DNA from 2 places in the Rubrivivax gelatinosus IL144 genome. Region 2 is predicted to be linked to the other one. Evidence: predicted binding sites of a transcription regulator. Region 2 holds the regulator's gene; the other holds the start of a gene.
What was found. Region 2 encodes FliA, which starts transcription of late flagellar genes. Its sites were predicted from a motif close to CTAAAGTTTNNNNNNNNNNNGCCGNTA; they were not measured.

Region 1: the regulator FliA is predicted to act here: its motif matches at 3,589-3,615, upstream of RGE_RS15355 (FlxA-like family protein).

Annotation. Positions count from the first base shown of each region.
Region 1 is NC_017075.1:3,356,746-3,371,422, reverse strand. It holds gene RGE_RS15375 (S53 family peptidase) at 1-24, shown strand, start outside; gene RGE_RS15370 (universal stress protein) at 47-1,009, opposite strand; gene RGE_RS15365 (hypothetical protein) at 1,283-1,903, opposite strand; gene RGE_RS15360 (hypothetical protein) at 1,900-2,775, opposite strand; gene RGE_RS15355 (FlxA-like family protein) at 3,178-3,540, opposite strand; gene RGE_RS15350 (hypothetical protein) at 3,712-4,197, shown strand; gene RGE_RS24420 (methyl-accepting chemotaxis protein) at 4,490-6,334, shown strand; gene RGE_RS15340 (EAL domain-containing protein) at 6,331-8,193, shown strand; gene pbfA ((R)-1-hydroxy-2-aminoethylphosphonate ammonia-lyase) at 8,196-9,548, opposite strand; gene RGE_RS15330 (FCD domain-containing protein) at 9,551-10,234, opposite strand; gene RGE_RS15325 (putative 2-aminoethylphosphonate ABC transporter substrate-binding protein) at 10,405-11,430, shown strand; gene RGE_RS15320 (putative 2-aminoethylphosphonate ABC transporter ATP-binding protein) at 11,440-12,501, shown strand; gene RGE_RS15315 (putative 2-aminoethylphosphonate ABC transporter permease subunit) at 12,498-14,186, shown strand; gene RGE_RS15310 (2-aminoethylphosphonate--pyruvate transaminase) at 14,199-14,677, shown strand, end outside.
Region 2 is NC_017075.1:1,766,674-1,781,350, reverse strand. It holds gene flgE (flagellar hook protein FlgE) at 1-994, opposite strand, end outside; gene RGE_RS08470 (flagellar hook assembly protein FlgD) at 1,008-1,652, opposite strand; gene flgC (flagellar basal body rod protein FlgC) at 1,669-2,088, opposite strand; gene flgB (flagellar basal body rod protein FlgB) at 2,104-2,556, opposite strand; gene flgA (flagellar basal body P-ring formation chaperone FlgA) at 2,688-3,407, shown strand; gene flgM (flagellar biosynthesis anti-sigma factor FlgM) at 3,543-3,836, shown strand; gene RGE_RS08445 (hypothetical protein) at 3,853-4,251, shown strand; gene RGE_RS08440 (sensor histidine kinase) at 4,542-6,719, shown strand; gene RGE_RS08435 (methyl-accepting chemotaxis protein) at 6,720-8,078, opposite strand; gene RGE_RS08430 (RNA polymerase sigma factor FliA) at 8,101-8,814, opposite strand; gene RGE_RS08425 (MinD/ParA family ATP-binding protein) at 8,848-9,630, opposite strand; gene flhF (flagellar biosynthesis protein FlhF) at 9,648-11,207, opposite strand; gene flhA (flagellar biosynthesis protein FlhA) at 11,251-13,329, opposite strand; gene flhB (flagellar biosynthesis protein FlhB) at 13,338-14,495, opposite strand.

The sequences.
Region 1 (14,677 bases), 1.6 Mb from region 2:
CAGCTGACGCTGACCGTGTCCTGAGCGCAGGCCGGCGGCGCGGGCCTCAAGCCTGGCCCGGCGTCGCCGGCATCAGCGCCGAGCCGACAGGCACCACCAGCACGTCGTAGGGCGAAGCGCGCAGCACGCTGCGCGTGACGCTGCCCAGCAGCGCGTCCAGCCACGGCGCTTCGGTGGAGCGGCCGATGACGATCAGCTGGCTGCCGGCGCCCGGGCGCCGGGCGAGCAGCTCGGCGGCGACGTCGTCGCCCAGCGCCAGCATCATGCGCAGGCGCTCGGCCTGCGGCCCCTGCGCGTCGACGACCTGCTCGAGCTGGGTGACGCGACGGCGCAGGTCCAGCTCCAGCGTGCGCAGGCCGTCGTGGCCGCCGCGCAGCTTGCTCGGCCGCCACTGGCGCAGCACGTGCAGCAGCGCCACTTCGCGGTCGCCGGCCAGCGCCAGCGCCCAGCGCACCAGCCGTTCCGGTTCGGCCTGCAGGTCGACGGCCGCCAGCACCTGCTGGTAGGCCAGCCCGCAGGGCTCGTTGACGACCAGCAGCGGCACCGGCAGCACGCTGGCCAGCCGGCTGGCCACGCCGGGCCGCCAGAACGACGCCAGGCCCGCGTGCAAGGCCTTGGGCACGACGACGAGGTCGGCATGGCGCAGCGCCTCGCGGGCGTCGCCGACGCGCCGCAGCGGCGTCTCGGCCAGCAGGATCGGCCGCTGGTGCTGGCGCGCGACGCGGCGGCCGATGCGGCTCAGCCGCGCGCGCAGCAGCCCGGCCGAGACGTCGCCGCGGCCAGCCCAGGCGACCAGTCTCAGCGAGGCGTCGTGCGCGCCGGCCAGCGCGGCGGCGCGCTGCAGCGCGACTTCGCTGGCGTCGGACAGGTCGCCGAGCACGGCGATCGAGCGCAGCGCCACCGGGCGCGACGGGTCGGTTGCGGCGGCAGGCGCTGGCGGCCGCAGGTTCGGCAAGCGGGTGAAATCGAGCGCGCTGGCGCGGCGCTCGGCGGTATCGGCGGATGGCATCGGCGACCTCACGACGGCGCGGCCATGAGGCCGCGGGACGCACTGTCCGGCCCGGCGATAGAGGTGTGCTGAAGCTGGAGAGAGGAGGGCTATCGCCGGGCCCGGGGAAGTGCCGCCGGGGCCCAGGGCTCCCGGACGCGGCACTGCCGCGCCGTGGCGGCGGCGGCGAGGGCGTTGTGGCGGGCAGGCGAGACCATGGCCCCAGTATCGGCCGGGCCTGCCCGCCGGGGCAAGGTTTGACCGCTCGGCGCGTGCCGGATTGCGGCCACGGCCTCAAGCCCTCTCGCGCACCAGCCCGGCTTCGGCGGCCAGCCGCGCCTCGTCCCAGCCGCGGCCCAGCAGCAGCATGCGGGTGTGCAGCTCGTCGTGCAGCCTGGCGTCGACCGTCTCGCCCAGCGCGCGCAGCACGCGCTCGCGAAGCTGCACGTAGCGCAGCGGGTAGTGCCGGGCCAGACGGCGCCACAGCGCGTGCGCGCCGGCCGACTGGCGCGCGCCGGTGACCAGGCAGCAGCCCGCGTCCAGACTGCGGCGGTAGACCGCGGTGGCCAGGCCACGGCGGCGGTAGGCGGCGCGGTACTTGGAGTGCGGCGCACGCAGGTGGCGGTCGGCGCGCACGTCCAGCTCGATCAGGCGGTTGAAGACCGTGTAGCCGGCCAGCTGCTGGCGCAGCACGTCTTCGACGTAGACGTAGAGCTCGCCGTCGGCTTCGCGCCAGTGCAGACGGAAACCCGGCATCGGCGCCGGTTCGCAATCGAGGCCGTGCAGCACGTCGCCGGGGCGGCGCAGGCGGCGCTGCAGCGTGTCGAGCTCCTGCTCCAGCCGTGCTTCGTCGGGATCGACGTCGATGCGCAGCTCCAGCCGCGGCCAAGGCGGCCAGGCCCACGCGGCGATCATGCCGTTCCCTCCGCCGCCGGAAGCCAGGCACCGCTGCGCAGCTCGCCCGGCCGGGTGCGCGAAACCACGCGCCCGCAGGACGACCAGGCTTCGCGGCGCACGCTGGAGCCGGCGTGCACGCCGTAGCCGGCGCCGCTGCGCACCTCGCCGCCGCTGACCAGGCTCTCGCCGGCGCGGATCGCACCCTCGGCGACGATGTCGCCGCCGGCCACCACGCCCCAGCCGGCGTCCAGGTGCACGCCGCTGCGCACGTCGCCGGCGGCCTGCACGCCGTGGCCGACCTTCAGCCCTTCGCCGCAGACGACGTGGCCGCCGGCGCGCAGGCTCTTGCCGCATTCGGCCGCACCGCCGACCTGCAGGTCGCCGCTGAGGACCAGCGTGCCGCCGACGCTCAGCGCGCCGGCGCAGCCCAGGTCGCCCTGCACGCGCAGGTCGCCGGCGCAGACCAGGCTGCCCGAGGCCTCGACGCTCCAGCCGGCGACGACGTCGCCGCCGCAGCGCAGCCGTTCGGTGCGCAGCCCGGCGCCGCAGCGCAGGTCGGCGTCGACCATCAGCACCGTTCCGGCGCGCACGCCGCCGCCGGTGCTGAGCGAGCCGCCGATGCGCAGCACGGTGTCGACCTCGACGCCATGCCGCACCTGCAGCGAGCCGGGGAAGACGAAGGCCTCGGCCGACAGCTCGTCCAGCGAGCGCACGGCGTCCACCGGGCCGAAGCGGTCGATCAGCCAGCAGGCGTCGTCGATGCGGCCGTCGTCGACCAGCGCGTCGACGACCCGCAGGTACTCGGCGGCGCTGCTGAAGCGCCGGGCGAACCAGCGGTAGCCGCTGGCGCAGGAACGTTTGGCCCGAAGGGCCGTCGTGGAGATCTCCATCTGCACAACCTCGTGGCGAAGCACGCGGCGGCGCCGCGTGCGGACGGGGGAGGTCGGGAGGCGGCCCCGGCGCGGGGGCGTGCCGGAGCGGATGACGGGACGCCCGTGCGCCCCTCGACCTGCGGTCTCGATGCAGGGCCTGGCCCTGCCGGCCCGCCGTGCGTGGACTTCAGGCCTGGACGAGCGCCCGGAGTCCGCGCACGGCCGAAGAGGGCACGGCCGGAGATCCGTAGGAGCGCAGGGCCGCGAGTGCGCGGCCGACCCGCATCGTGCCGGGCGTCACGCAGCCGGCCGCAACCGCCGGAAGGCGGGCCGGGCTCGTGCGGCGGTGGACGCGGGCTGCGGGCATCGGAGAGATGGAGAGGCGGAAAGCGCCGACATTATCGGCCGCCGCGGGAGGCGTCAGGCGACGGCGAGCAGCGTCGGGTCCCTGGCGACCTGGATCTTCGTCGGCTCGCTGGCCGTGCCGATGGGCGCCAGCTCGCTGGCCGGCGTCGTCTTGCCCTCGGCCTGGCGGCGCTGCGCCTGCTCGGCCTGCTGGCGGTACAGCTCGGCCAGCTGCGCCTGCACCAGCTGGATGCGGGCCTGCAGCAGCTCGCTCTGCTTCTGCTTGTCCTTGGCCGGAAGGTCGGAGTGCGCGACTTCCTGCAGCTGCTTGGACAGCGTCGTGATCTGCTTGACCAGCGCCTGGATGCGCGACTTCACCGAAGCATCGGAACTGCCGCCGCTCGCGCCGGCGGCTGCCGTGGACATCTGGACGTTCATCGTGCCCTCCCGCGGGCGTGGCTCGTGCTGCCGTTCGTCATGTCCGGTTATCGGCCGCCATCGGCCGGAACTGAAATCGCGGGGTCGCTGGCTGCTGTCACGATTTGACACGAATCGCCGGGAATACTCGCGCCACGGGCTGCTTTCCGCCGGTCCGCCTGTCCCACGCCCATGGAACGCAAAGGCCGCCGCTGGCGCAAGACCGAACTGTCGCGCCGCTTGTTGAATGACCGCGCGGCCATGCCGCCGGCATGGCGCATGTGGCTGATCACCGTCGACGGTCGGCGCAGCGAAACCGAGTTGCTGACGCTGGCCGCCGGGCTGGGCCTGGACGGCGCGGCCTTGATCGAGCGCCTGGCCGCCGACGGCTGGATCGCCGATGCCGACCCGCCCCCTGCGGCACCGGAACCGGCCACGCCGGCGCGCCGCCGGCTCGCCGCGGCGCGCATGTTCGCCATCGACCTGGCGGCGCGCATGCTCGCCGGGCGCGACGCGGAACTGCGTGAATCCTGGCGCGAGGTGCAGGACGAAGCCTCGTTCCAGCGCTGGCTGGGCGATTGCGCCGGGCGCATCGCCGAAGCCGCCGGGCAGGAGCGGGCGGCGCTCTTCGTGCAGCGTGTCGAACTCGTGCTGGCCGAACCGAATCCTGCTGCGTGAGCCCCTCGCATATTTCCGTGTCAGTTTCGTGACGATACTCTGAAGATTATGTTTGGAATTGCGCTGTATCGCTCCTCGGTGACCGTTTGATGACTCTCGGGGCGATATTTCAGCTGTTTTCTTGAGTTTCGCTGATTAACTTTCTAGGGGTTTACGCCGATATTCCGGGCGTTTTCCCGAGGACCAGCCCCGAAGGCTGGCTGCCATGACTTCGTTCCCTGATTCCGTCCTCCCGTCCGCACGCCGCCCGCGAGCCGCGAAGCCGTCGACCGGTGGCCTCTTGTCACCTGGCATGCGTCTGTTCGGCCCGCTGCGCCTGCGCGCCAAGGCGGCCGTCATCTGTGCCGTGCTGCTGGCGCCGGCGCTCGTCACCGGTGGCGTCCTGGTGCGTGCCGGGTTCGAGCAGGCGCAGGCCGCGCAGGCCGAGCGCGATGCGCTGGCCGTCGCCGCGCAGCTGCTGCCGCTGGCCGAGGCGGTGCAGACCGCACAAGGCGCCGCGCGCGCCACGGCCGCCGGCCACGAGGCCGCGGCGGCCGACTATCGCGATGCGCTGGCGCGCGCCCGTGCCGCGCTCGCGGCGCTGGGCCAGACGGCGGGCGCGCCGCCGCTGGACACGCTGCGCAGCCGGCTCGCCGCGATGCCGGCCGAGGCCGGCGCCGACGCCGCGGGCGCCGACGCGGCCGACGCCGCCGCTACGGCGGCCGCCGAGACGATCCCGGCGCTGCTCGGTCAGGGCGAACTGGCGCACGACGCCGACTCCGAGGTCGCCGACCCGGTGCGCCGGGCGCTGCTGGCGCTGCCGCGCGCCGCGGCCGACAGCGCCTCGCTGTGGGGCTGGGCGGTGCACGGCGTCGTGCGCGGCGCGCTCGACGAGCCGGCGCAGTACCAGCGCCAGGCGGCCTGGCAGGCGCGGGCCAGCGCGGCGCTGGCCGACGCCGGCCTGGCCGCTTCGCCGGCCGCGGCTTTCGTGCAGGCCGCCGACGTCTCGGCGCTGGTGCGCGACGCCTTCACGCCCGACGAGGTCTACGCCCAGGGCCGGGCGGCGCTGCACACGCTGTGGCAGCAGGCCGCCGCGGCGCTGCCGCCGGTCGATGCCCGGCTGGCCGAACGCCGCGCCGAGCTGGCGCGCCGCAGCGCGCTGCACGCGGCGCTGCTGGGCGGCGCGCTGCTGCTTGCGGCCTACCTCTTCGTCTGCTTCGCGCGTTCGCTGGAAACGGGCTTCGCCGCCGTCGGCCAGGAGCTCGGTCGCATCGCACGTGGCGACCTGCGCCCGGCGCCGCTGCCGCCCGGCCGCGACGAAGCCGCCGAGCTGCAGCGTGGTGCGGCCCAGGCGCGCGAGTCGCTGCGCGAGGTGGTCGACCAGGTGCGCGCGGCGGCCGAAGCCGTGGCGCGCGCCGGGCGCGAGATCGCCGCTGGCGCCGGCGACCTGTCGCAGCGCAGCGAACAGGCCGCCGCCGGGCTGCAGCAGACGCATGCTGCGCTGGAGCGCATCGGCAGCGACGCCGCCGACGGCGAGCAGCGCTCGGGCCGTGCCGCTGCGGTGGCCGACGCCTACGTCCAGGCGGCGCGCGCCAGCCAGCAGACGATGGACGAGGCGGTGCGCACGATGGCCCGGGTCGACGCCTCGGCCGGGCGCATCGCGGCCATCGTCGACACGATCGACGGCATCGCCTTCCAGACCAATCTGCTGGCGCTCAACGCCGCCGTCGAGGCGGCGCGGGCCGGCGAGCAGGGGCGCGGCTTCGCCGTCGTCGCCGCCGAGGTGCGCCTGCTGGCGCGGCGCTCGGCCGACGCGGCGCGCGAGATCAAGGCCTTGATCGGCGAGAACGTCGACGGCGTGCGCGCCGGCAGCGCCGTCGTGCGCAGCGCCGGCCAGCGCATGCAGGCCATCGTCGGCGAGGCCGGCGAGGCGCGCGCGCTGGTGGCGACGATCGCCGAAGGCGCGGCGCGCCAGGGCCACGAGGTGCGCCAGGTGGTCGCCGCGCTGCAGGCGCTGGACGCGGCCACGCAGCACAACGGCGCGCTGGTCGAGCAGACCGCCGCCGCCACCGCCGAGCTCGAGCGCCAGGCCGAGGAGTTGGTGGCGACGGTGGCGCGTTTTCGCACCGGCGGCGGCAGCGAAGGAGTCCTCGCATGAGCGCGCTGCGGCACTTCCAGGCTCACTCCGACCCGGTATCCGACCCGATGAAATTCGATCTCGGTGACACCTCCCGGCCCTTGGCGCGCCTGATGCAGGAACGGGCGCTGGAGATCCACTTCCAGCCCATCGTCTCGCTGGCCGACGGCGCGATCCACGCCCACGAGGCGCTGGTGCGCGGCCCACGCGGCACGGCGCTGCACGGCGCCGAGGCGCTGCTGGCGCAGGCGCGCCAGGAGGGCCTGTTGCAGGAGTTCGAGGTCGCCTGCGTCGTGCTGGCGCTGGAGCGCTGGGCCGCGATGCGCCAGGCCGGACGGCTGTTCGTCAACATCAGCGCCTCGGCGCTGGCGCGCTGCTTCGCCGGGCGCAGCGCGCAGGACATCGCCCACAGCGTGCAGTCGCGCGGCGTCAACCCGCAGAGCGTGGCCTTCGAGATCACCGAGCACGAGCGGGTCGCCGACATCCCGCTGCTCGTCGAGGTCGCCGACGTCGTGCACGGCGCCGGCATGAGCTTCGTGCTCGACGACTTCGGCGACGGCCGCTCCAGCCTGCGCCTGTGGTCCGAGCTGAACCCCGACGTCGTCAAGATCGACAAGTACTTCAGCCGCGACATCGCCCAGCAGCCCAAACGCCTGCGCACGCTGCGCGCGCTGATGCAGATCGCCGACACCTTCGGCACGATGCTCGTCGCCGAAGGCGTCGAGACGCAGGAAGACCTGCGTGTGCTGCGCGACCTGGGCTGCCCGCTGGTGCAGGGTTATCTGCTCGGCCGCCCGGCGGCCTCGCCACGCGCCGCGCCCGAGCCCGAGGCGCTGACCGTGCTGAACGACCGCCAGATCGCCGTGCTGCCCACCGAACGCACCGCGCCGCTGCCGCGCCGGCTGAGCCAGGCCAAGATCGTCGAGGCGCCGCCGGTGGGCCTGGACGCGACCAACGACCAGGTCGTCGCGATGTTCACCGCGCACCCCGAGTGGCACGCCATCGCGCTGGTCGACGGCGATCGCCCGGTGGCGCTGGTCGGCCGCCAGCAGTGCCTGGACCGCTACGCCAAGCTCTACTTCAAGGAGGTCTGCGGGCGCAAACCCTGCCTGGCCTTCGCCAACACCGAGCCGACGCTGGTCGACGTCAACGCCGGCATCGACGAACTCGCCGAGCTGCTGACCTCGCCCGACCAGCGCTACCTGAGCGAAGGTTTCGTCTACGTCGACAACGGCCGCTACCGCGGCCTGGGCACCGGCCAGCAGCTGGTGCGCCAGGTGACCGAGAGCCGCATCGAGGCCGCGCGCCACGCCAACCCGCTGACCTTCCTGCCCGGCAACAGCCCGATCAGCGAGCACATCGAACGCCTGCAGGCCGCCGGCGCGAGTTTCGTCGCCTGCTACGCCGACCTGGCGCAGTTCAAGCCCTTCAACGACCACTACGGCTACTGGTGCGGCGACCGCATGATCAAGCTGCTGGCGGCGACGATCCAGGCCCACGCCGACCCGCGGCGCGACTTCGTCGGCCACGTCGGCGGCGACGACTTCGTCATCCTGTTCCAGAGCTGCGACTGGCGCGCGCGCTGCGAGCGCATGGTGGCCGACTTCGACGCCGCCGCGGTCGGCCTCTACGACGAGGACGCGCAGGCCGCCGGCGGCATCCGCGCCGAGGACCGCCACGGCGTCGAACGTTTCTTCGGCTTCGTCTCGCTGTACATGGGCATCGTCGAGATCGCGGCCGGCACGCTGTTCCGCAGCGCCTCCGACGTCGCCAGCGCCGCCGCGCGTGCCAAGCAGACCGCCAAGCAGACCGGTCTGTCGATCCATGTGCAAGGCGTGGCGCCGCTGACGGCGCTGCGGCCGGCCGAGCCGGCGACCTGAGGTCAGGCGCGCGGGTCGGCCAGGCGCAGCGCGGCCAGCAACTGCTCCAGCGCCCAGTCCAGGTCGGCCTGCGGCAGGTTCAGCGGCGGCGCCAGCACCAGCACACGGCCCTGGCCGAGCTTGAACGACAGGCCGGCCGACAGGCAGCGGTAGAGCAGCGCCTCGGCGCGCGCTTCGGCCGCCAGGCCGCCGCCGTCGCGCAGCTCGATGCCCAGCAGCAGGCCCAGGCCACGCACCTCGGCGACCCAGGGCAGGCCAGCGCATTCGGCGCGCAGCCGCGCCAGCAGCGCCGCGCCCAGATCGCGGCTGCGTTCGACCAGGCCTTCGTCGGCGATGACGTCCAGCGTCGCCAGCGCCGCGGCGCTGGCCACCGGGTTCTTCTCGTGCGTGTAGTGGCCCAGCGAGATCGCCTGGGCGACGTCGAAGCGCCCGCGCGCGACCAGCGCCGCCAGCGGCATCGAGCCGCCGCCCAGGCCCTTGCCCAGCACCAGCATGTCGGGCTCGATGCCGTAGTGCTCGACGGCGAACATGCGCCCGGTGCGGCCCAGCGCGATCGGGATCTCGTCGAGGATCAGCAGCGCGCCGTGGCGGTCGCAGGCGGCGCGCAGGCGGCGGTAGTAGTCGGGCGGCGGCACCTGCACGTCGGTGCAGCGCACGGTCTCGACGACGACCGCGGCGACGTCGCCTTCCTTGCGCAGCACGTACTCGACGTAGTCGGCGCAGCGCAGCGCGCATTGCCCGCCGCAGCCGAAGGCGCAGGCCTGCGGGGCGTGCGGCGGCACGTGTTCGCTGCCCGGCAGCAGCGGGCCGATGCCGCGGCGGAACGCCGCTTCGCCGCCGACGGAGATCGCGTCCAGCGAGGCGCCGTGGAAGGCGTCCCACATCGAGATCGTCTTGAAGCGCCCGGTGACGACGCGCGCCAGCTTCAGCGCGATGCCGATCGCCGCCGTGCCGCCGGGCGCCAGCAGCAGCTTGGCGTCGGGCATCGGCGCCAGGCCGCAGAGCCGGCGTGCCAGTTCGACCGCCGGGCGGTTGGTGTAGCGCCGCGGGCTGAAGGGCAGTGTCGCCAGCGTCTCGGTGATCGCCGCGACGACACGCGGGTGGCCGTGGCCGACCTGGTGCAGGCTGTTGCCGTGCAGGTCCAGCACGCGCCGCCCGGCGGTGTCGGTCAGCCAGCCGCCGCCCGCCGACTCCAGCGCGTTCAGGCAGGGCGTGGACAGCGCCTGGTGGAAGAACCAGCGTGCGTCTTCGGCAAGCAGCGCGCGTGTCGGTTCGTCCAGGTGCCGGGCCTGCCAGTCCTGGCGCGCCCGGCCGAGGTTCAGATCGCCTTCGGAGGCGTCGGGCGCGGGGTTCATCGTCAGCCCAGCTCGCCGTCGGCCAGCATGCGCCGCCGGCCGCCGTCGGCATGGGCGAACAGCGCTTCGGCGGCACCGGCGGCGTCGCCGGCGGCCAGGCGTTCGACGATGGCCGCGTGTTCCTCGGCGAAACGCGGGATCGCCCGCGGCGCCAGCAGGTTGCGGCGGCGGAACAGCGCCAGCAGCCGCGTCGTGCGGCGGTAGGTCTCCAGCAGCGCCGCGTTGCCGGCGAGCACGACGAGGCGGTCGTGGAAACCGAGGTTCAGCTCGTGGAAGCGGTCGACCTCGTGTTCGCCGACGGCGCTCATCGCCGCGGTCAGCGCACGCAGCTCGGCCAGCTGCTCGGGCGTGATGCGCGTGGCCAGCAGCCGGCCGGCGGTGGCGTCCAGGCCGGCGCGCAGCTCGTAAAGCTCGGCGGCCTCGGCCAGCGGGATCTCGCGCACGAAGGCGCCGCGGTTCTTCTCCTGGCGCACCAGGCCGCCTTCTTCGAGCAGGCGCAACGCCTCGCGCAGCGGCCCGCGCGAGACGCCCAGGCGCTGCGCCAGCGCGGCTTCGTTCAGGCGCGCGCCGGGGCCCAGCTCGCCGGCCAGGATCAGCGCCTCCACCGACTCGGCGGCCAGCCGCGCGAGCGAGGTGCTCTGCATCAGCGCCAGGGCGGCTTCGCGGGTGACGGTGGAGGTGCTCATGGGCGCGGCAGGGGTCGACGGGCGCGGATCGTAAAGACGCCGCTGGCGGATCGTCAACTGCCGACTGTCGACTGCAGATTGTCAACAAACGGACATCGAGCCTGCCTAAGGTGCCGCCCACAAGCCGTTCGCGGCCGGTTCCCGTTGTCCCACTTCCCGGAGTCAACCCGATGACGCGTTTCGCTCTCGCCCCGATCCTGGCCACGCTGGCGCTGGCCGCCGCCTTCCCGGCGTTTGCCGAGAAGACCACGCTGAACGTCTACACCGCGCTGGAGACCGACCAGCTCAAGGCCTACCAGGAAGGCTTCAACAAGGCCTACCCGGACATCGAGCTGAAGTGGACACGCGACTCCACCGGCATCGTCACCGCCAAGCTGCTGGCCGAGAAGGACAAACCGGTGGCCGACGTCATCATGGGCGTGGCCGCGTCGAGCATGGTCGTCTTCGACCGCGAAGGCATGCTGCAGCCTTACGCGCCGGCCAACCTGAAGGCCGTGCAGACGCGTTTCCGCGCCGCCGGCGCGGCGCCGGCCTGGGTCGGCATGGACGTCTGGGGCGCGGCCATCTGCTACAACGTCGTCGAGGCGCAGAAGCAGGGCCTGCCGCGCATCGAGAGCTGGAAGGACCTGCTCAAGCCCGAGTTCAAGGGCAAGATCGTGATGCCCAACCCGAACTCCTCGGGCACCGGCTTCCTCGACGTCACCGCCTGGCTGCAGCTCTTCGGCGAGCAGGGCGGCTGGCAGTACATGGACCGATTGCACGACAACGTCGCGGTCTACACCCACTCCGGCTCCAAGCCCTGCGTGCTGGCCGGCAACGGCGAGTTCCCGGTCGGCATCTCCTTCGAGTACCGCGCCAACGCCGTGCGCAGCAAGGGCGCGCCGATCGACGTCATCTTCCCCAAGGAAGGCCTGGGCTGGGACCTGGAGGCGATCGCCATCGTCAAGGGCACGCCCAAGCTCGAGGCGGCCAAGAAGCTGGCCGACTGGGCGAGCACGCGCGAAGCCAACGAGCTGTACGCGAAGAACTTCGCGATCACCGCGATCCCGGGCATCGCGACGCGGCTGAAGTACGTGCCGACCGACTACGAGCAGCGCCTGGTGAAGAACGACTTCGGCTGGATGGCCAGGAACCGCGACGCGGTGCTGGCCGAGTGGCAGAAGCGTTACGGCGCCAAGTCCGAGCCGAAGAAGTAAGCGCGGCCGATGGCGCACCTGGAGGTCTCGGGCCTGGGCAAACGTTTCGGGCGCTTCGTCGCGCTCGACGGCGTGGACCTGGCGGTCGGGCGCGGCGAGTTCGTCGTGCTGCTGGGCCCGTCGGGCTGCGGCAAGACGACGCTGCTGCGCACGATCGCCGGGCTGGAGCGCCAGGACGCCGGGCGCATCGTGCACGCCGGGCAGGACATCTCGGCGCTGCCGCCGGCACGGCGCGACTACGGCATCGTCTTCCAGTCCTACGCGCTGTTCCCCAACCTGGACGTCGGCCGCAACGTCGCCTACGGGCTGGACGGCCGGCGCGCGGCGCGCGGGGCGCTGCGCACACGCGTGGCCGAGATGCTGCAGTTGGTCGGCCTGCCCGGCATCGAGCACAAGTACCCGGCGCAGCTCTCGGGCGGCCAGCAGCAGCGCGTGGCGCTGGCGCGGGCGCTGGCGACCAAACCCGACCTGCTGCTGCTCGACGAGCCGCTGTCGGCGCTGGACGCGATCGAACGCGTGCGCCTGCGCGGCGAGATCCGTGCGCTGCAGCAGCGTCTGGGCGTGACGACGCTGATGGTCACCCACGACCAGGAAGAAGCGCTGGCGATGGCCGACCGTGTCGTCGTCATGCGCGCCGGGCGGCTGCAGCAGGTCGGCACGCCCGAGGAGATCTACCGCCAGCCGCGCAACGCCTTCGTCGCCGAGTTCATCGGCCGCAGCAACCTCGTCGAAGCCGCGGCCGATGAAAGCGGCCGAGTCGCCTTCGCCGGCGCGGCGCTGAAGAGCGGCGCGGCGCTGCAGCCCGGCCGGCGCTACCGCTTCAGCGTGCGGCCCGAGGACGTGCGCCTGCTGGACACGCTGGACGGCGGCGAGAACGCCTTCTGGGCGCGTGTGCGGCGCTGCGAGTTCCTGGGCCCGGTGTCGCTGGTGACGCTGGAGCCGCCGGGCGCGGCGCCGCTGGTGGCGCAGTTCTCGGCCAACTACCTCGGCGGGCGTGCGCTGGCCGAAGGCGCGACGCTGCGGGTCGCGATCCCGCCCGAACACCTGCTGCCGATGCCGGAGGGCGTGTGAATACTGTCGCCGCGCCCTGGCCGCGCATCGCACCGGCCGAGACCGGCCCGCGCCTGCTGCTGCTGGGCGCGGCGGCGCTCTTGGCGCTGTTCCTGCTGGCGCCGCTGGCGGCGCTGCTGGGCCAGAGCCTGGTCGACGACGCCGGGCAGTGGAGCCTGGCGCGGTTCCGCGAGTTCGCGGCGACGCCGGGCGTCGCCACCGCGGCCTGGAACACGTTGTGGATCGCGGCGCTGGTGACGGCGATCACCGTGCCGCTGGCCTTCGTCTACGCCTACGCCTTGCAGCGCAGCACGCTGCCGGCCAAGCCGCTGTGGCGCGTGTTCGGGCTGTCACCGCTGCTCGGGCCGTCGCTCATCGGTGCGGTCGGCGTCATCCAGTGGTTCGGCAACCAGGGCCTGGCCAAGAGCTGGATGGGCGGCGCCTCGATCTACGGTGCGCCGGGCATCGTGCTGGCGACGGTGTTCGCCGCCTTTCCGCACGCGCTGATGATCCTCGTCGTCGCGCTGGCCCACGCCGACGCGCGGCTGTACGAAGCCGCCGACGCGCTGCGCGCCTCGCGCTGGCGGCGTTTCGTCACCGTCACGCTGCCGGCGGCGCGCTACGGCCTGGTCAGCGCGGCGCTGGTCGTCTTCGCCTACTCGGTCAGCGAGTTCGGCATCCCGAAGGTCGTCGGCGGCAACTTCCCGGTGCTGGCGGTCGAGATCTACGTGCAGGCCGTGGGCCTGCACAACTTCGGCCGCGGCGCCGTCGTCGCGCTGCTGCTGCTGACGCCGGTGCTGCTGGCCTTCGGCGTCGACCGCCTCGTGCAGCGCCGCCAGCAGGCGAGCCTCACGGCGCGCGCCGTGCCTTACGTCGCCCGGCCCGAGCCGCTGCGCGACGGGCTGCTGCTGGCCTTCGTCGCCGTCGTCGCGGCGGCGCTGCTGGCGGTGCTGGGCATGGCGGTCGCCACCTCGTTCATCACCTTCTGGCCCTACAACCTGGCGCCGACGCTGCGCCACTACACCTGGGGCCTGGCCGAGGCCGGCGTCGGCGACGCCTGGTTCAACAGCCTGCGGCTGGCGCTGGCCACCGCGCTGGTGGGCACGCCTTTCGTCTTCGGCACCGCCTGGCTGATCGAGAAGACCGGGCTGCGTGACGGCCGCCTGGCGGCGGCGGTGCAGGCCTTGGCCTCGCTGCCGATGGGCGTGCCCGGGCTGGTGCTGGGCATCGGCTGCATCCTGTTCTTCAACCACCCCGGCAACCCGCTGGGCGGGCTGTACCGCGGCTTTCCGCTGCTGGTGGCGGTGACGGTGGTGCACTACTACAGCGCCTGCCACCTGACGGCACTGACCGCGCTGAAGAGCCTGGACCGCGAGTTCGAGGCCGTGTCGGCGTCGCTGAAGGTCGCACGCTGGCGCACCTTCTGGCGCGTGACGCTGCCGGTGTGCCTGCCGGCGGTGATGGAGATCGCGCGCTACCTGTTCATCAACGCGATGACCACCGTCTCGGCGCTGGTCTTCCTGTACTCGCCGGAGACGCTGCCGGCCTCGGTCTCGATCCTCAACCTCGACGAAGCCGGCGACCTGGGCCCGGCCGCGGCGATGGCCGCGCTGGTGGTGGCGACCACCGCCGCCTACAGCCTGCTGCACGTGCTTGCCGAACGACTGCTGAGGAGCCGCCAGGCCTGGCGCCTCGCCCCCCGCTGACCCGACACGACCATGCCCCTGATCGACCGTGACCCGCTGCTGCTGACCCCCGGCCCGCTGAGCACCTCGCTGCGCACCAAGCAGGCGATGCTGCACGACCGCGGCTCCTGGGACGAAGCCTTCAACCGCATCACCGCCGAGGTCTGCCGCCGCCTCGTCGACATCGTGCACGCCGGCGAGACCCACGTCGCGGTGCCGATGCAGGGCAGCGGCACCTTCGCCGTCGAGGCCGCGCTGGGCACGCTGGTGCCGCGCGACGGCAAGGTTCTGGTGCCCAACCACGGCGCCTACTGCGCGCGCATCCTGCGCATCCTGGCGACCATCGGCCGCGCCGCGGTCGAGCTGACGGTGCCCGAGGACCAGCCGATGTCGCCGGCGGCGATCGCCGCCGCGCTCGACGCCGACCCCGGCCTCAGCCACGTCGCCGTCGTGCACTGCGAGACCGGCACCGGCATCCTGAACCCGCTCGAGGACATCGCGCGGGTCGTCGC
Region 2 (14,677 bases):
AGCGCGCCAGCAGGACGCCGTCGGCGTCGATCGTGATCGAGGTCAGCTGGCCCGGCGCGTAGCCGTCCTGCGTGAGGTTGGTGACGCCGAAGGTCGAGCCGTACTGCGTGGCGCCGGCCAGCGAGACGGTGGTCGACAGCGGCGTGACGATGGTCGTCGTCACCGCGCCGGTCTTCGGGTCGGTCTTGGTCAGCGGGCCGTTGAGCGTGAGGTTCAGCGCCGTGGCCGGCGACGGCGAGGTCAGCGTCTTGCCGTCGGTGGAGAAGGTCAGCGTCTGCCACGGCGTCGGTGCCGCGGCGGTGCCGTTGACCGGCTGGCCGTTGGCGGTGACGTAGACGTTCCAGGTGTTGTCGCCCGACTTCTGGTAGTAGTAGGTCAGCGCGACGTCCTGGCCCTTGGAGTCGTACACCGTCACCGAGGTGGCGTTGTTGTAGGTCTTGGAGTCGGTGAAGTCGATCTGCGGCGTCACCGAGGCGGCCGGGGCGGTGACGGCGGCGCGGGAGTCGAGGTTGAACTCCATCTCCATCTTCGTCGTCTTGTTCGGCGCGATGCCCGAGGTCGGCAGCTGCAGCGGCTGCGCCAGGCCGGGCTGGATGTTGCCCAGCGCGTCGGCCGGGTAGCCCATCAGCTTGAGCTTGTCGTTGTTGACGATGTAGCCGTCGCGGTCGACCTTGAACTGGCCGTTGCGCGTGTACTGCGTCGGGCTGACGCCGTCGGTCACCTGGAAGAAGCCGGCGCCGTTGATCGCCAGGTCCATCGCGTTGCCGGTGGTCGAGATGTTGCCCTGCGTGAACTGCTGCGACACCGCGGCCAGGTTCACGCCGATGCCGACGTTGTTGACGCCGGCGCCGTTGAGCGCGGTGGCGTACATGTCGGAGAACTCGGCGCGCGAGAACTTGGCGCCGTAGGTGTTGGCGTTGGCGATGTTGTTGCCGATCACGTCCAGGCTCTTGCTGGTCGCGTTGAGCCCGGAAAGGCCTTGCTGGAAGCTCATCGTGGTGTCCTGTTCAGTTGTAGGCCTTGATGGCGCTGTAATCGACGGTGCCGGCGTGGGCGAGCTCGAGCTTGAGCGCATTGCCCGAGGTGCTGACCGCGGCGACGGTGTCGCGCATCAGCGAGGTCGACGTCACGCTGGCGGCGCCGAGCTTGGCGGTGACGCGGAAGGTGTAGTTGCTCGGGTCGGCGACCTTGCTCGCGTCCCAGGTGAAGCTGTGCGGGCCGGCCTTGGCCGCGCCCAGGTCCAGCGTGTCGACGACGCGGCCGGAGCCGTCGAGGATGTCGACCTTGACCGAGTCGGCGGTGCCCGACAGATCCATGCCGCCGACGCCGACGCCCTCGCGCACGTCCAGGCGCTTGCCCTCGACGGTGACGTCGCGGCCGACCAGCGAGGCGCCCTGCATCGCCTGCATCTGCAGGAACTGCGTGTTCAGCGTGCCGACCGTCTCGTTGAGCTTCTCGATGCCGGTGACGGTGTTGATCTGCGCCATCTGGCTCGTCACCTGGGCGTTGTCCATCGGGTTCAACGGGTCCTGGTTCTGCATCTGCGCGACCAGCAGCTTCAGGAAGCGGTCGGCGCTGGCCGAGGTGCTGCCCGAGTTCTTGCTCTCGGTCGGCGTGTTGATGGCGGCGTAGGGATCGACGGTGGTGCTCATCGCGCGTTCCGTTCAGTCAGGACTGGCCCATCTGCAGGGTCTTCTGCAGCAGGTTCTTCGCGGTGTTCATCACCTCGACGTTGTTCTGGTAGGAACGCGAGGCGGAGATCATGTCGACCATCTCCTGCACGGCGTTGACGTTGCTGTAGGTGACGTAGCCCTCGGCGTCGGCCGCCGGGTGCTTGGGGTCGTGCACGCGCCGGCCGGGGCTCGCGTCTTCCTTGATCGTCGAGACGCGCACGCCGGCCGAACTGGCGGGGTCGCCGCCGGCGTCCATCAACGCGGTCTGGAACACCACCTGGCGGGCCTTGTAGGCCTGGCCGTCGGGGCCGGCCACGGTGTCGGCGTTGGCCAGGTTGGAGGCGACGACGTTCAGGCGCTGGCTCTGCGCGCTGACCGCGCTGCCGGAGACGTCGAAGATGCGGAACATGCTCATGCTTCAGTGCCCTCCTCAGCCCTGGTTGGGGCTCTTCATCGCGTCGGTCATCGTCCTGACGCTGCCGTTGATGAAACGCAGCGAGGCCTCGAACTTCAGCGCGTTGTCGGCGAAGGCGGCGCGCTCGCGGTCCATGTCGACGGTGTTGCTGTCCAGGTTGGTCTGGGCCGGCGTCGCGTAGCGCAGGTCGGTCGTCGGCTTCAGGCGGCCGAAGCCGCCGTCGAGCAGCGGCCCGGCGATCGGCGCGCCGAGGTCGTTGGACGCCGTCGGGCTGGCCGCGCCGCTGGCCGGCGGGCGGGGCAGCGAGGCGGTCGCGTCGCGCAGCGCCTGCGAGAAATTGAAGTCGCGCGCGACGTAGCCCGGCGTGTCGGCGTTGGCGATGTTGCTGGCGATCACGCGCTGGCGCTCCGAGCGCAGCGCCAGCGCCTGAGCCTGGAAGTCCAGCTGTCCGGTCAGGCGGTTGATCATGAGGCGCACGCTCCTTCGGATGGTCGTGGCCGATTCTGGGCAGCCGCTCGCCGGACATGAGCCCGATAAGCGGGCACTTCCACCCCTTTTTCGCGCCCGTGCCGCGGGCGCCGGCTGGCAGAGTGCGGCGGGTGGAAAAGCCTGGGTCGATCCTGCGACGCACGGCCGGCGCGCTGGCGCTGGCCGCGGTGGCCGCCTGCCCGGCGGCCCGCGCCGAGGAACTGCCCGCGGCGACGCTGCAGGCCGTGCGCGCCATCGCCGGCGACGCCGCCGCGGCGCTCGCGCCCGCGGGCCTGCGTGTCGAGGTCGTGCCCGGCGCGCTGGACCCGCGCCTGAAGCTCGCACCCTGCCCGCGCATCGAACCCTACCTGCCGCCCGGCGTGCGCCCCTGGGGCCGCGCGCGTGTCGGCCTGCGCTGCCAGGGCGGCGCCGTGGCCTGGAACGTCTACCTGCCGGTGACGGTCAAGGTCTGGGGCCCGGGCGTAGTCGCCGTCTCGGCGCTGGCCCAGGGCACCGTGCTGGCGCCCGATCAGCTGACGCTGGGCCAGGTCGACTGGGCCGCCGAGGCGACACCGCCGCTGGCCGCCGTCGAGGCGCTGGCCGGCCGCACGCTGGCGCGCAACCTCGCGGCCGGCGAGTCGCTGCGCGTCGACGACCTGAAGGCCCGCGAGTGGTTCGCCGCCGGCGACGCCGTGCACATCGTCGCGCGCGGCAACGGTTTCGCGGTCTCGACACGCGGCGAAGCCCTGACCCGCGGCATCGAAGGCCGGCCGGTGCGCGTGCGCACCGAGGCCGGACGCATCCTCACCGGCCTGCCGACGGCCGAAGGGCGGGTCGATGTCACGCTTTGAGCCCGAATCCCCCCGCATTCAGGGGACCGACGAAAATTCATCCCTGCCGGCCCTAAAGTTGCCCGCCGGCGCTCCGATACAGCGATCATGTCAAGGGAGGTCCGCCCGTCCGGGAGGCCCCCATTGGAGTTCAAGATGAAGATCGGTCTCCTCGATACCACGTCGTCCGCCAACTCGGTGAACGGCGAACGCAAGGCGACTTCGCAGACCCGCACGCCAGACAGCACGGCCGAGCCCAGCGCGAAGGTCCAGCTGTCGGCCGCGGCACTGGCGGCGACCGATTCGGGCGACGGCAGCTTCGACTCTGCCAAGGTCGGCCGCATCGCCCAGGCGATCCGCGACGGCGACTACCAGGTCAACCACGAGGCCATCGCCGACAAGCTGATCTCGAACGCCCAGGAACTGCTGGGCCGGACCTACAACCGCTGACCCTGGCGAAGCGTTCATGCTGACCACCGCCGCCGAGATGCACGCGCTGCAACGTGCCACCGAACTGGAAGCGCCGCTGCAGGCGCTGGAACAGCGCCTGGCCGCGCTGGGTGCGGCGCTGGCCGCCAGCGACGCCGGCGCGGTGGAGTCCGCCGCCAGCGACCTGCACCGTGCCCTGGCCCAGGCCGTCGAGCACTTCGCCCGCGCCGCGCGCGAAGGCGGCGTGCCGATGCCGCTGCGCCAGCGGCTGGCCGTCGCCAGCGGCCAGGTCGCCGCGCAGCGTGAGGCCCTGGCCCGCGCCACCGCGGCGCTGGACCGCGCGATCGACGTGCTGCTGCCCAACCTGGGCACCGGCGGCTACGGCGCTGCCGGCGCCAGCACCCGCGCCAGCCAAGGCGGCTCGCTGCTCGCCTGAACCGCGCCTCGCGGCGCCCTCATCCCCCGACGGCCGGGTCGCCCACGCGACCCGGCCGTTTCGTTTGCGACGCACAGGTTTCGTGCACGGCGCTTGCTTAGTGCCTGGTTTCGCCGGCAAGGGGCATGACGCGCACAGCGAGTGTGCAGCTGCACCGACAACTGGCATTTGCACGCTGGAATGGCGCGACAATGGCCTGTTCACGAAACCGAGAGACCCGGCCACGACCGCGGCCTCCGACCGAATCACCTGTGCGCCGCCGCGTGCGGCGCCTTGCTTGACGACTTGCGTTGGGAAACATCGACACTGCCTGGACTGCGTCTGCGCCGGGCTCTGCTGCCGCGGGCGCCGAGGCGGCCCGCACCCTTCTGGAGAGACTCCGGAGCTGCGCCGAACGGCGCTGGATCGTCCTGCTGGCCGGCCCGGCCTGCGCGGCGGCGCTGCTCATCGCGCTGCTGCAGCAGCGCCCCGGCGGCACGCTCGCCGAGGCCGCCGACGGCCTCGGCGCGGCGACCTCGCAACTGGCCTGGGCCACCGCGTCCGACGCCGGGCCGGGCGAGCGCCTGCGCAGCAGCGCCGAGCTGAAGCGGCGCGTCGCCGCGCTGAAGGCCGCCGGCGCCAGCGCCGGGTTCGAAGCGCCGGGCATCACGCTGCTGGAGTCGCGGCTGGCGGCGCTGGGCCCGCAGGCCGACCGTGCCGAGCTGCAGGCCCTGGCCCAGACCGCCGACCACGTGGGCGCCGCCGTGCGCCACGAGGTCGCGCTGCGCCAGGAGCGGCTGGAACGCTGGCTGAAGGCGCTGTCGGCCGCGCTGGCGCTGACGCTGCTGCTGCCGGCCCACGGACTTTGGCGCCAGCGCCGGCGCCTGCGCCGCGCGCTGCGCGAGTTCTCCGACACGCTGGCGCGCAGCGGCGACACCGTCGCGCCCGAGCTCACCGCGCCCGAGGCCGCCCCGGCCGAGGTCTCCGAACGGCGCTGGCGTGCGCTCGCCGACCTGTCGGCCGACTGGTACTGGGAGACCGACGAGCAGATGCGCCTGTCCTGGGTGTCGAGCTCGACGCCGCTGACGACCCAGCTGGGCTGGCCGATCGGCGAGCTGCTGGGCCGCCGCCGCGACGAGATCGGCGCCTACGACGCGCCGGCGCTGGGCTGGGACTGGCTGGCCGAGCGCATGACGCGGCGCGAGTCCTTCCGTGACCTGGAGCTGCGGGCGCGATCGCGCCGCGGCGAGCACGCGCTGTGGATCCAGCTCAGCGGCCGCCCGCGCTACGACACCGCGGGCCGCTTCTGCGGCTACGAAGGCGTGGGCCGCGACATCAGCACGCGCAAGCTCGACTACGAGCGCCAGCGCGAGAGCGAGCAGCGCTGGGCGCTGATGGTCGACCTGGCCTCCGACTGGTACTGGGAGACCGACGCCGAGCACCGGCTGCAGCCGGTGGGCCGCGCCGTCTACCGCAGCGCCGTCGACTACTACGAACCCGGCGACGGCCGCACGCGCTGGGAGGTGCACGCCGCGACCCCGGCCGAGTGGTGGGAGCAGCACCGCGCCGACCTCGCCGCGCGCCGGCCCTTCCGCTCCTTCGAGTTCCCGACCCAGGCCGCCGACGGCTCGCACCACTGGGTGTCGATCAGCGGCATCGCGCGCTTCGACGGCCAGGGGCGGTTCCTCGGCTACCGCGGCGTCGGCCGCGACATCACGGTGCGCAAGCAGGCCGAAGACGTGCTGCGCCGCGACAACGAGGCGCTGCAGCAGGCGGTGGCCGAGCGCACGCGCGAGCTCGAGCAGATTAACCTCGACCTCGACGCCTTCTCGCGCCAGCTCGCGCACGAGCTGCGCACGCCGATCGGCCACGTCGAAGGCGTGGCGCAGCTGCTGAGCACGCGCGCCGCGGCGCGGCTGGACGCCGGCGACCGCGAGCTGCTGGCGCTGCAGGCGCGCGCCGCGCGCACGATGCGCGAGACGCTGGAGGCGCTGATGCTGCTGGCGCGCTCGACGGTGCAGGCGATGCCGATGGAAGCCGTGGACCTGAGCCGCCTGGCCGAGGAAGCCGCCGCCGAACTGCCCGAGCTGCCGCGCGCCGCGCCGGTGGCCTGGACGATCGAGCCCGGCCTGAAGGTGCACGGCTGCCCGGGCGCGCTGCGCATCGTGCTCGCCAACCTGCTGGGCAACGCCGCCAAGTTCACGCGCCGCGTCGAAGAGCCGCGGGTGCGGCTGGCCGCCAGCCTGCAGGACGACGGCCGGCTGCGCGTGACGGTGGAGGACAACGGCGCCGGCTTCGACCCGGCGCTCGCCGGTCGCCTGTTCGTGCCCTTCAGCCGGCTGCACGCCGGAGAGGACTACGGCGGCACCGGCGTCGGGCTGAGCATCGTGCAGCGCATCGTCGAGCGCCACGGCGGCACGGTTGCCGCCTACGGCGCGCCGGGTCTCGGCGCGCGTTTCGAGTTCACGCTCGCGCCGGCAGCCGCCTGATCAGAAGTTGAACGCCAGCCGCAGGCCGCCCCAGTGGCGGCCGCCGACGGCGATCGGCGCGGCGACTTCCTTGAGCACGACGAAGCGGCCGCCGCCCATGTCGCGACGGTAGGTCTGCAGCAGGAACGGGCGCTCGTTGCGCGCCGAGGCCAGCCCGGTGCGGTCGTTGAAGATGCGGCGCCAGCGGCTGTTGGCGGTGTTCCACAGCAGGTCGCCCGGGCGCTGCGGCTGGTTGTAGCGCCGGTTGTGGCAGGCGACGTAGCCGTTGCGGTCGACGGCGATGCAGAACACCACCTTGTCCGACAGCGACAGCGCCGCTTCCTGGACCTGCGGGAAGAGCTGCTCGGCCAGCGCCGAGAAACGCGTCATGTGCTGCGCCGGCTCGGTGCCGGCGATCGGCTGGTAGCGCTCGTCGAACAGGTCGGCGAGCGTCGTGCGGCCGGCGGCCAGCGTGTCCTCCAGCAGCGCCGCGACCTGGGCGGCGGCCTGCTGCGCGGCGCGGATATAGGGCGAGTCCTCGGTCTCCAGGCCGCTGGCGGTGAACGCCTCGATCAGCTGCTCGGAGATGCGCAGGAAGTTCTCGGTGCGGCCGAGCGCGGCGTCCAGCGAGCGCGTCGTCAGGCGCACCTCGCCTTCGATGCCGGCCATCTGCGACTCGAGCACCGAGCAGACCTCGGAGCTGCGCCGGCTGGCGTCGTGGATGCGGCCCACGCCTTCGACGACGCCGTCGAGCGCGCGGTGCACGCCGCCGGCGGGGCTGCCTTCGCTGCGCTGGATCTCGCGCGCCAGCGCGGCGATGCGCTCGTCGAGCCGGCCGACGGTGGCCAGAATCTCCTTGGACGAGACCTCGACCTTGGCCGCCAGGTCCTTGACCGCATCGGCGACGACGCCGAAGCCGCGCCCGGCTTCGCCGGCACGTTTGGCCTCGACCGAGGCGTTGAAGGCCACGAGCCGCGTCTGCAGCGCGATCTGGGTGATCTGGTCGGCCGCGCCCGAGACCTGGCGCAGCGTGTCGACGATGCCGCCGACCTCGGTGCCGACGGCCTGGACCGCCTCGCCGACCTCGGCGACGGCGCGCAGGCCGTTCTCGGTCTCGCCGGCGATCGCGGCCTGCGCCGAGACCACGTCCTGAAGCTGGCGCGCCAGCGCCTGCAGCGCGGCGGCCTGGGCGGTGGCGACGCGGTGCGTGTCGGCGATGACGCCGCAGACCTCGGCGGCCTCGCGGCCCAGCCCCGAGGCACGCTCGCTGACCAGGCGCAGCGCGCCTGTAGCGTCGACGGCCGCGGGAGCCGGCGCGGCGGCGTCGCGCGCAGCCGTCGGCGGCGGCCCGGAAGCGGGGCGCCGGAAGGACTTGAACATGGGCTGTCTCCTGACGGGAGGACTACCACTCGCGCAGGCGGGTGCGCAGGCGTGCGATCGACTGGCTGTGGAGCTGGCAGACGCGGCTCTCGGTCACCTTGAGCACCGCGGCGATCTCCTTGAGGTTCATGTCGTGCTCGTAGTACATGCTCATCACGTACTGCTCGCGCTCGGGCAGGTTCTTGATCGCCTCGACCAGCGCCTGGCGCATGCGCTGGTCCTGCAGCCGGCCCAGCGGGTTGGCCTCTTCGTCGTGCACGTGGCGGTCGAGGTAGTCGTCGTCGCCGTCGTCGCCGCTCATGTCCTCCAGGTAGATCAGCTGGGTGCCGCGCACCTTGGTCAGCAGTTCCTGGTAATCGGTGAGCGACAGGCCCATCTCCTGGGCGATCTCGCTCTCGCTGGGCGCGCGGTGCAGCTTCTGCTCGAGCTTGTGCACCGCGGCCTCGATCGTGCGCTGGTGGCGGCGGTCGCCGCGGCTCATCCAGTCGTTGCCGCGCAGCTCGTCGAGCATCGCGCCGCGGATGCGCTGCGTCGCGAAGGTCTCGAACTGCACACCCTGGGCGGCATCGAAACGCGACAGCGCGTCGGACAGGCCCATCATGCCCACTTGGATCAGGTCGTCGAGCTCCACGTTCGCCGGGAGCTTGGCGATCATCTGGTGCGCCAGGCGACGGACCAGCGGGCTGTATTGCCGGAGCATCGCGTTGGCATCGAGTTGTCCCTTGGCGGTGTACATGAGAGCAGCCTTTCGAGGGCGTGTTCCGTCGGTTCAGTTCGTCGCGAACGCGGCGCGCTGGGCCGCGGCCGGCGCCGCGGCGGCCGGCAGGCCTTGGCCGTCGAGCGCGAGCTGGCCCGAGACCAGGCGCGAGACGGCGGCCCCGGGGCCGGCGCGCAGGTCGGTGGCCGGGTCGACGACGGCCCAGTCGTGCAGCAGCGCGCCCAGGAAGGCGTCGGCGCAGCTCGCCAGGCTGGTGGCGATGGCGCGCACGCGCCGCGAGGCCAGCGGCGCCGCGAGCACGAGGTCGAAGGTCATCAGGCCGCAGCGCTGGGCGAGCAGCTTGCAGGCCGCGTAGGCGTGCTTGATGCTCTCCGGGTGGTCGGCGCCGATCAGGATCGGCCGCGCCGCGCGCTGGCCGAACATGCGCGCCAGGTCGCCCGGGTTGGCATGCACCAGCACGACGTCGGCCTTGGGCGCGGCCTGGGCCAGCGCGTCGGCGAAACCGGCGGCCGAGCCGCGCGTGTCGACGTGGCGCAGCGGCAGCCCGCGTGCGGCGAGGTAGCCGATCTGCGGCGACAGGTCCTCGATCGCGGCGCCGACGTCCAGCAGCGCGATCTCGCGCGGTGCCGGCGAGCTGTCGGCGGCGTCGACGACCAGCACGCGCTGGCCGCGGCCGACGAAGGCGGCGGTCAGCTCGTCGATGACGACGCCGGAGAACGGCACGTGCGGGTTGGCGGCCAGCGGGACGAAACGCTGGCGCGAGGCCGCGAACAGCCGGCGCAGGCCGTGGGCCTGGTCCAGCGGCGCGGGGGCGGAGTCGTAGAAGTCGCGCATGGAGCTGTCGCGGCGGTTCAGGCGTGCAGCGGATGGCCCGGCGCCGGGGTCGGCGTCGGCACGGCGGCGAAGACGAGGTTCATGTCGGCGCTGTCCATGCGCCAGGCGGGGCTGCCGCCGCCGCGCAGCGCGCGCTGCACCAGCGCGTTGGCCGACAGGCGGTGCCAGTCCTCGGGCACGCGCTGGCCGTTGGCCACGGCGAGCACCTTGAGCTTGTAGCGGATCAGCGCGTCCAGCGCCGGCGCCAGCTTCACCGCTTCGTCCATCTTCGACAGCACGATGCCGCGGCAGGCGGCGGCGCCGTAGGCCAGCAGCACTTCCTCGATGGTCTCGCCCTGGGCCGCGGCGTTGACGACCAGCAGCTTGTTGATCGAGCGGTGCGACAGCATGTCCAGCAGCTCGCGGGTGCGGGCGTCGCGCTGGGCCATGCCGGCGGTGTCGATGAGCACCATCTTCTTGGCCGACAGCAGGTCCAGCAGGTCTTCCAGCGAGGCGCGGTCGTGCGCGGTGTGCACCGGCACGCCGAGGATGCGGCCGTAGGTGCGCAGCTGCTCGTGGGCGCCGACGCGGTAGGCGTCCAGCGTGATCAGGCCCAGGTTGGCGGCGCCGTGGCGGGTGGCGAAGGCCGCGGCCAGCTTGGCGGTGCTGGTCGTCTTGCCGACGCCGGTCGGGCCGACCATCGCGAATACGCCGCCGATGTCCTCCAGCGGGCTCTCGCGCTCGCCGGTGGCGAGGTTGCGTTCGAGCACGCCGGCGGCCCAGGCGAGTTCGTCGCAGCCGCCGGGCAGCCCTTCGACCAGCTTGCGCACCAGCGACGGCGAGAAGCCGCAGCCGAGCAGCTTCTGCGTCAGCTGCGCCTGGCGCGGCTGGCGTTGCAGCTTTTCCATGAACGCCAGCGCGCCGAAACGCTGCTCGATCAGGCCGCGCATCGAGCGCAGCTCTTCCATCATCTCGGCCTGGTCGCGGCGCGGCGCGCCGTCGGCCAGCACCGGCGCCTGCGGCAGCAGCGGCTCGGCGTGGCGGATCTCCTCGCGCAGCACCGGCGGCTCCCGGCGCGGCTCGGCGGCACGCGGAGCCGGCGCGGCAGCCGCGGGCGCGGCGGCGCGGGCCCGCGGTTCGGCGGCCGGGGCGGCGGCGCGCACCGGCGGCTCCTCGCGCTGCGCTTCGGCGCGGCGGGCGCTGACGGCGCCGGGCTGGCGCGGCTCGGCGGCGGCCTCGCGGGCGAGTTCGGTCTGGCGGCGCTTCAACATGCGCTCGCGCACGTAGTCCTGGAACGACAGCGTGCTCATCTCGAGCTGCTCGACGTCCTCGTCGACCTCGGCGGCGTCGAAAGCCGGCTCGACGCGCGGTTCGACCCGCGGGGCGGCGGCACGCGGCGCGGCGGCGCGGGCACGCGGCGCGGCCGGCGCGGCGGAGACACGTTCGAGCTGCTGCAGCGACTCGGGAGCCATGGCCAGCACCTCGACGCCGTCGGCGCAGGGGCGGGTGGACATCACGACGGCGTCTTCGCCGAAGGCCTGGCGCACGAGCGCGAGGGCTTCGCGCGAGGTGCGGGCGGTGAAACGCTTGACGTTCATGCGGCCTCCCGATCAGAGCGCAGGGTGAGGGTCGTGACGGTGGTCATGCGTTGGCTCCGATGATCGAACCGATCCGGATCGAATGGGTCTCGGGAATCTCGCTGTGCGCCAGCACCTTCAGGCGCGGTGCGGAACGCTTCAGCAGCCGGGCCATCGGCGCCCGGATCACGTCGGGTACCAGCAGGCAGGCCGGCAGGCCCAGGTCCTCCTGGCGGCGCGCGGTGTCGGCGGCACGCTGGGTGATCGCCTCGGCGACGCCCGGGTCCAGCGCCGCGCCGTGCGGCGAGGTCAGCGCCTGCGTCACCAGGCGCTCGAGCTCGGGCTCCAGCGCGATGACGTCGAGTTCCTTGGTCGGGCCGTAGATCTGCTGGACGATGGCCGGCGCCAGGTGGGTGCGGATGCGGCGCACCAGCTCGACCGGGTCGGTCACGGTGGCGGCATGTTCGGCGAGGCACTCGATGATCGAGCGCATGTCGCGGATGTGCACGCCCTCTTCCAGCAAGAGCTGGAGGACCTTCTGCAGGGTGGCGATACCGACCATCTTGGGAACCACGTCCTCGATCAACTTCGGGGCCAGCTTGGTCACGTGCTCGACGAGTTGCTGCGTCTCGACACGGCCCAGCAGGCGGGATGCATTCAGTTGCATCAAGTGTGAAAGATGGGTCGCCACCACGGTCGCGCAATCAACGACCGTAAACCCGGCCATTTGGGCCATCTCGCGGTGGCGCTGCTCGATCCAGATCGCCGGCAGCCCGAACGCCGGGTCGGTGGTCTTGGTGCCGGGCAGCTGCTGCTGCGCGCCGCCGGGGTTGATGGCCAGCAGCTGGCCGGGGAAGGCCTCGCCTTCGCCGACGACGGCGCCGCGCAGCGTCACGCGGTAGACGCTGGGCTTGAGTTCGAGGTTGTCGCGGATGTGCACCGGCGGCGGCAGGAAGCCGACGTCCTGGGCGAACTTCTTGCGCACGCCCTTGATGCGCGCCAGCAGGTCGCCCTGGCGCGCCTTGTCGACGAGCTGGATCAGCCGGTAGCCGACCTCCAGGCCCAGCGTGTCCACCGGCGTCAGGTCGTCCCAGCTGGCCTCGGCGTTGGCCTGCGCGGGGTCGGTGGCCTCCTTGCGCTCGGGCACCGCGGCGGCGCGCTTCTTCTTGCGCTGCAGCTGCCAGGACAGCAGCGCCAGGCCGCCGCCGATCAGCAGGAAGACGAAGTGCGGCATGCCCGGCACGAAGCCCAGCATCAGCACGATGGCCGCGGCGATGCCCAGCGACTGCGGCGAGTCGAAGACCTGGCCGCGGATCTGCGAGCCGATGTCCTGTTCCTTGCCGACGCGCGAGATGACCATCGCCGAGGCCACCGAGACCAGCAGCGCCGGGATCTGCGCCACCAGCGCGTCGCCGACGGCCAGCAGGATGTAGCTCTCGGCCGCCTGGCCGGCCGACAGGCCGTGCATCGCCATGCCGATGATCAGGCCGCCGACGATGTTGATGAACAGGATCAGCAGGCCCGCCATCGCGTCGCCGCGCACGTACTTGCTGGCACCGTCCATCGAGCCGAAGAAGTCGGCTTCCTCGCCGACCTCGGCGCGGCGGCGGCGGGCCTCGTTCTCGTCGATCAGGCCCGAGTTCAGCTCGGCGTCGATCGCCATCTGCTTGCCCGGCATCGCGTCCAGGGTGAAGCGCGCGCCGACTTCGGCGATGCGCTCGGCGCCCTTGGTGACGACGATGAAGTTGATGACGACCAGGATCGCGAAGACGATCAGGCCGACGGCGAAGTTGCCGCCGATGAGGAAGTGGCCGAAGGACTCGATCACCTTGCCGGCGGCGCCCGGGCCGTTGTGGCCTTCGAGCAGCACGACGCGCGTGGAGGCGACGTTCAGCGACAGGCGCAGCAGCGTCGTCACCAGCAGCACGGTCGGCAGCGCGGCGAAGTCCAGCGGCTTGACCATCTGCGCGGCGACCATCATCACCACCAGCGCCAGCGCGATGTTGAAGGTGAACAGCAGGTCCAGCACGAACGGCGGCAGCGGCAGGACCATCATCGCGAGCATCATCACGACGAAGACCGGCAGCATCAGCATCTTCGCCGCGGCCGCGTTGGGCCCCAGCAGCGCGTTCAGACGTTGCATCAGCGCGTTCACGGTTCAGCTCTCCTGGTGCCGCGCCCTTCGGCGGGATCGAAGCCCGGCGGCACGACGATGGCCGGTGCCGGAGCGTTGAGCGGGCGGCCCGCGGCGAGCGCGGCGCGCAGCTGGTAGACCCAGGCCAGCACCTGGGCGACGGCGCCGAACAGCGCCGCCGGGATCTCCTGGTCGACCTCGGCGTGGCGGTACAGCGCGCGCGCCAGCGGCGGCGCCTCGAGCACCGGCACGTCGGCGGCCTTGGCGGCGTCGCGGATGCGGAAGGCCAGCAGGTCGGTGCCCTTGGCGACGACACGCGGCGCGGCCATCGTCGCCTCGTCGTACTTCAGCGCCACCGCATAGTGGGTCGGGTTCATCACCACGAGATCGGCGCTGGGCACCGCGGCGATCATCTTGCGCCGCGCCAGCTCGCGCATCTTGGCCTTGATCTTGCCCTTCACCAGGGGGTTGCCCTCGGAGTCCTTGTGCTCCTGCTTGGCTTCGTCGAAGGTCATGCGCAGGTTGCGCATCAGCATGAAGCGCTGCAGCGGCACGTCGACCAGCGCGAACAGCGCCATCGCGATCAGCATCAGCACCATGCCGCCCTGCAGCAGCGAGCCGGTCTCGGCCAGCGCGGTGGGCAGCGGCATCGAGATCAGCGACGCGAACTCGGGCAGCTGGGCCTGGAAGTACATCGCGCCGATGGCGCCCAGCAGCAGCGCCAGCAGGCAGACCTTCAGCGTGTTCGTCAGCTGATCCACCTTGAATAGATGGCCCAGCCCGGTGATCGGGTTGAACTTGGAGAAGTTCGGGTGCAGCGGCTTGGTCGTCCAGTTCCAGCCGCCCGACAGCACCGCCGAGCCGGCGGCGACGACGGCCACCGAGGTGCCCAGCGGCAGCACGACGAAGAGCATGTCGATGCCCGAGGACGCCAGGCGCTCGAGCATGGTGCCGGTGTTGTCGACGGCCTTGTGGTCGAAGCGCAGGCCGTTCTCGAGCAGCCGGCGCATCCAGTCGGTGAGCCGCGGCGCGAAGGCGATCAGCAGCGCCAGCCCGGTGCCCATCGCCGCGAGGTGCGCGAGGTCACGCGAGCGCGCGACCTGGCCGTCTTGGCGGGCCTTGCGGAGCTTTCGTGCTGATGCGGGTAAGCGGCGGTCCTGGGCGTCGTCGGCCATGGCGATATCGACTCTGAAGAGAGCCTCGCCATGGTGCCGGCAGCACCGCCGGACTTGAGCCCGATAAGCGGGTCAAAAGACCCGGTGTTCCGCAGCGCCGTGCCACCTACCCATGAACGGCGCCGGAGCGGAGTTCCCCTCGGGGACAGACCGCCGCAGGCGGTCAGGGGGAGCAGCGTTGG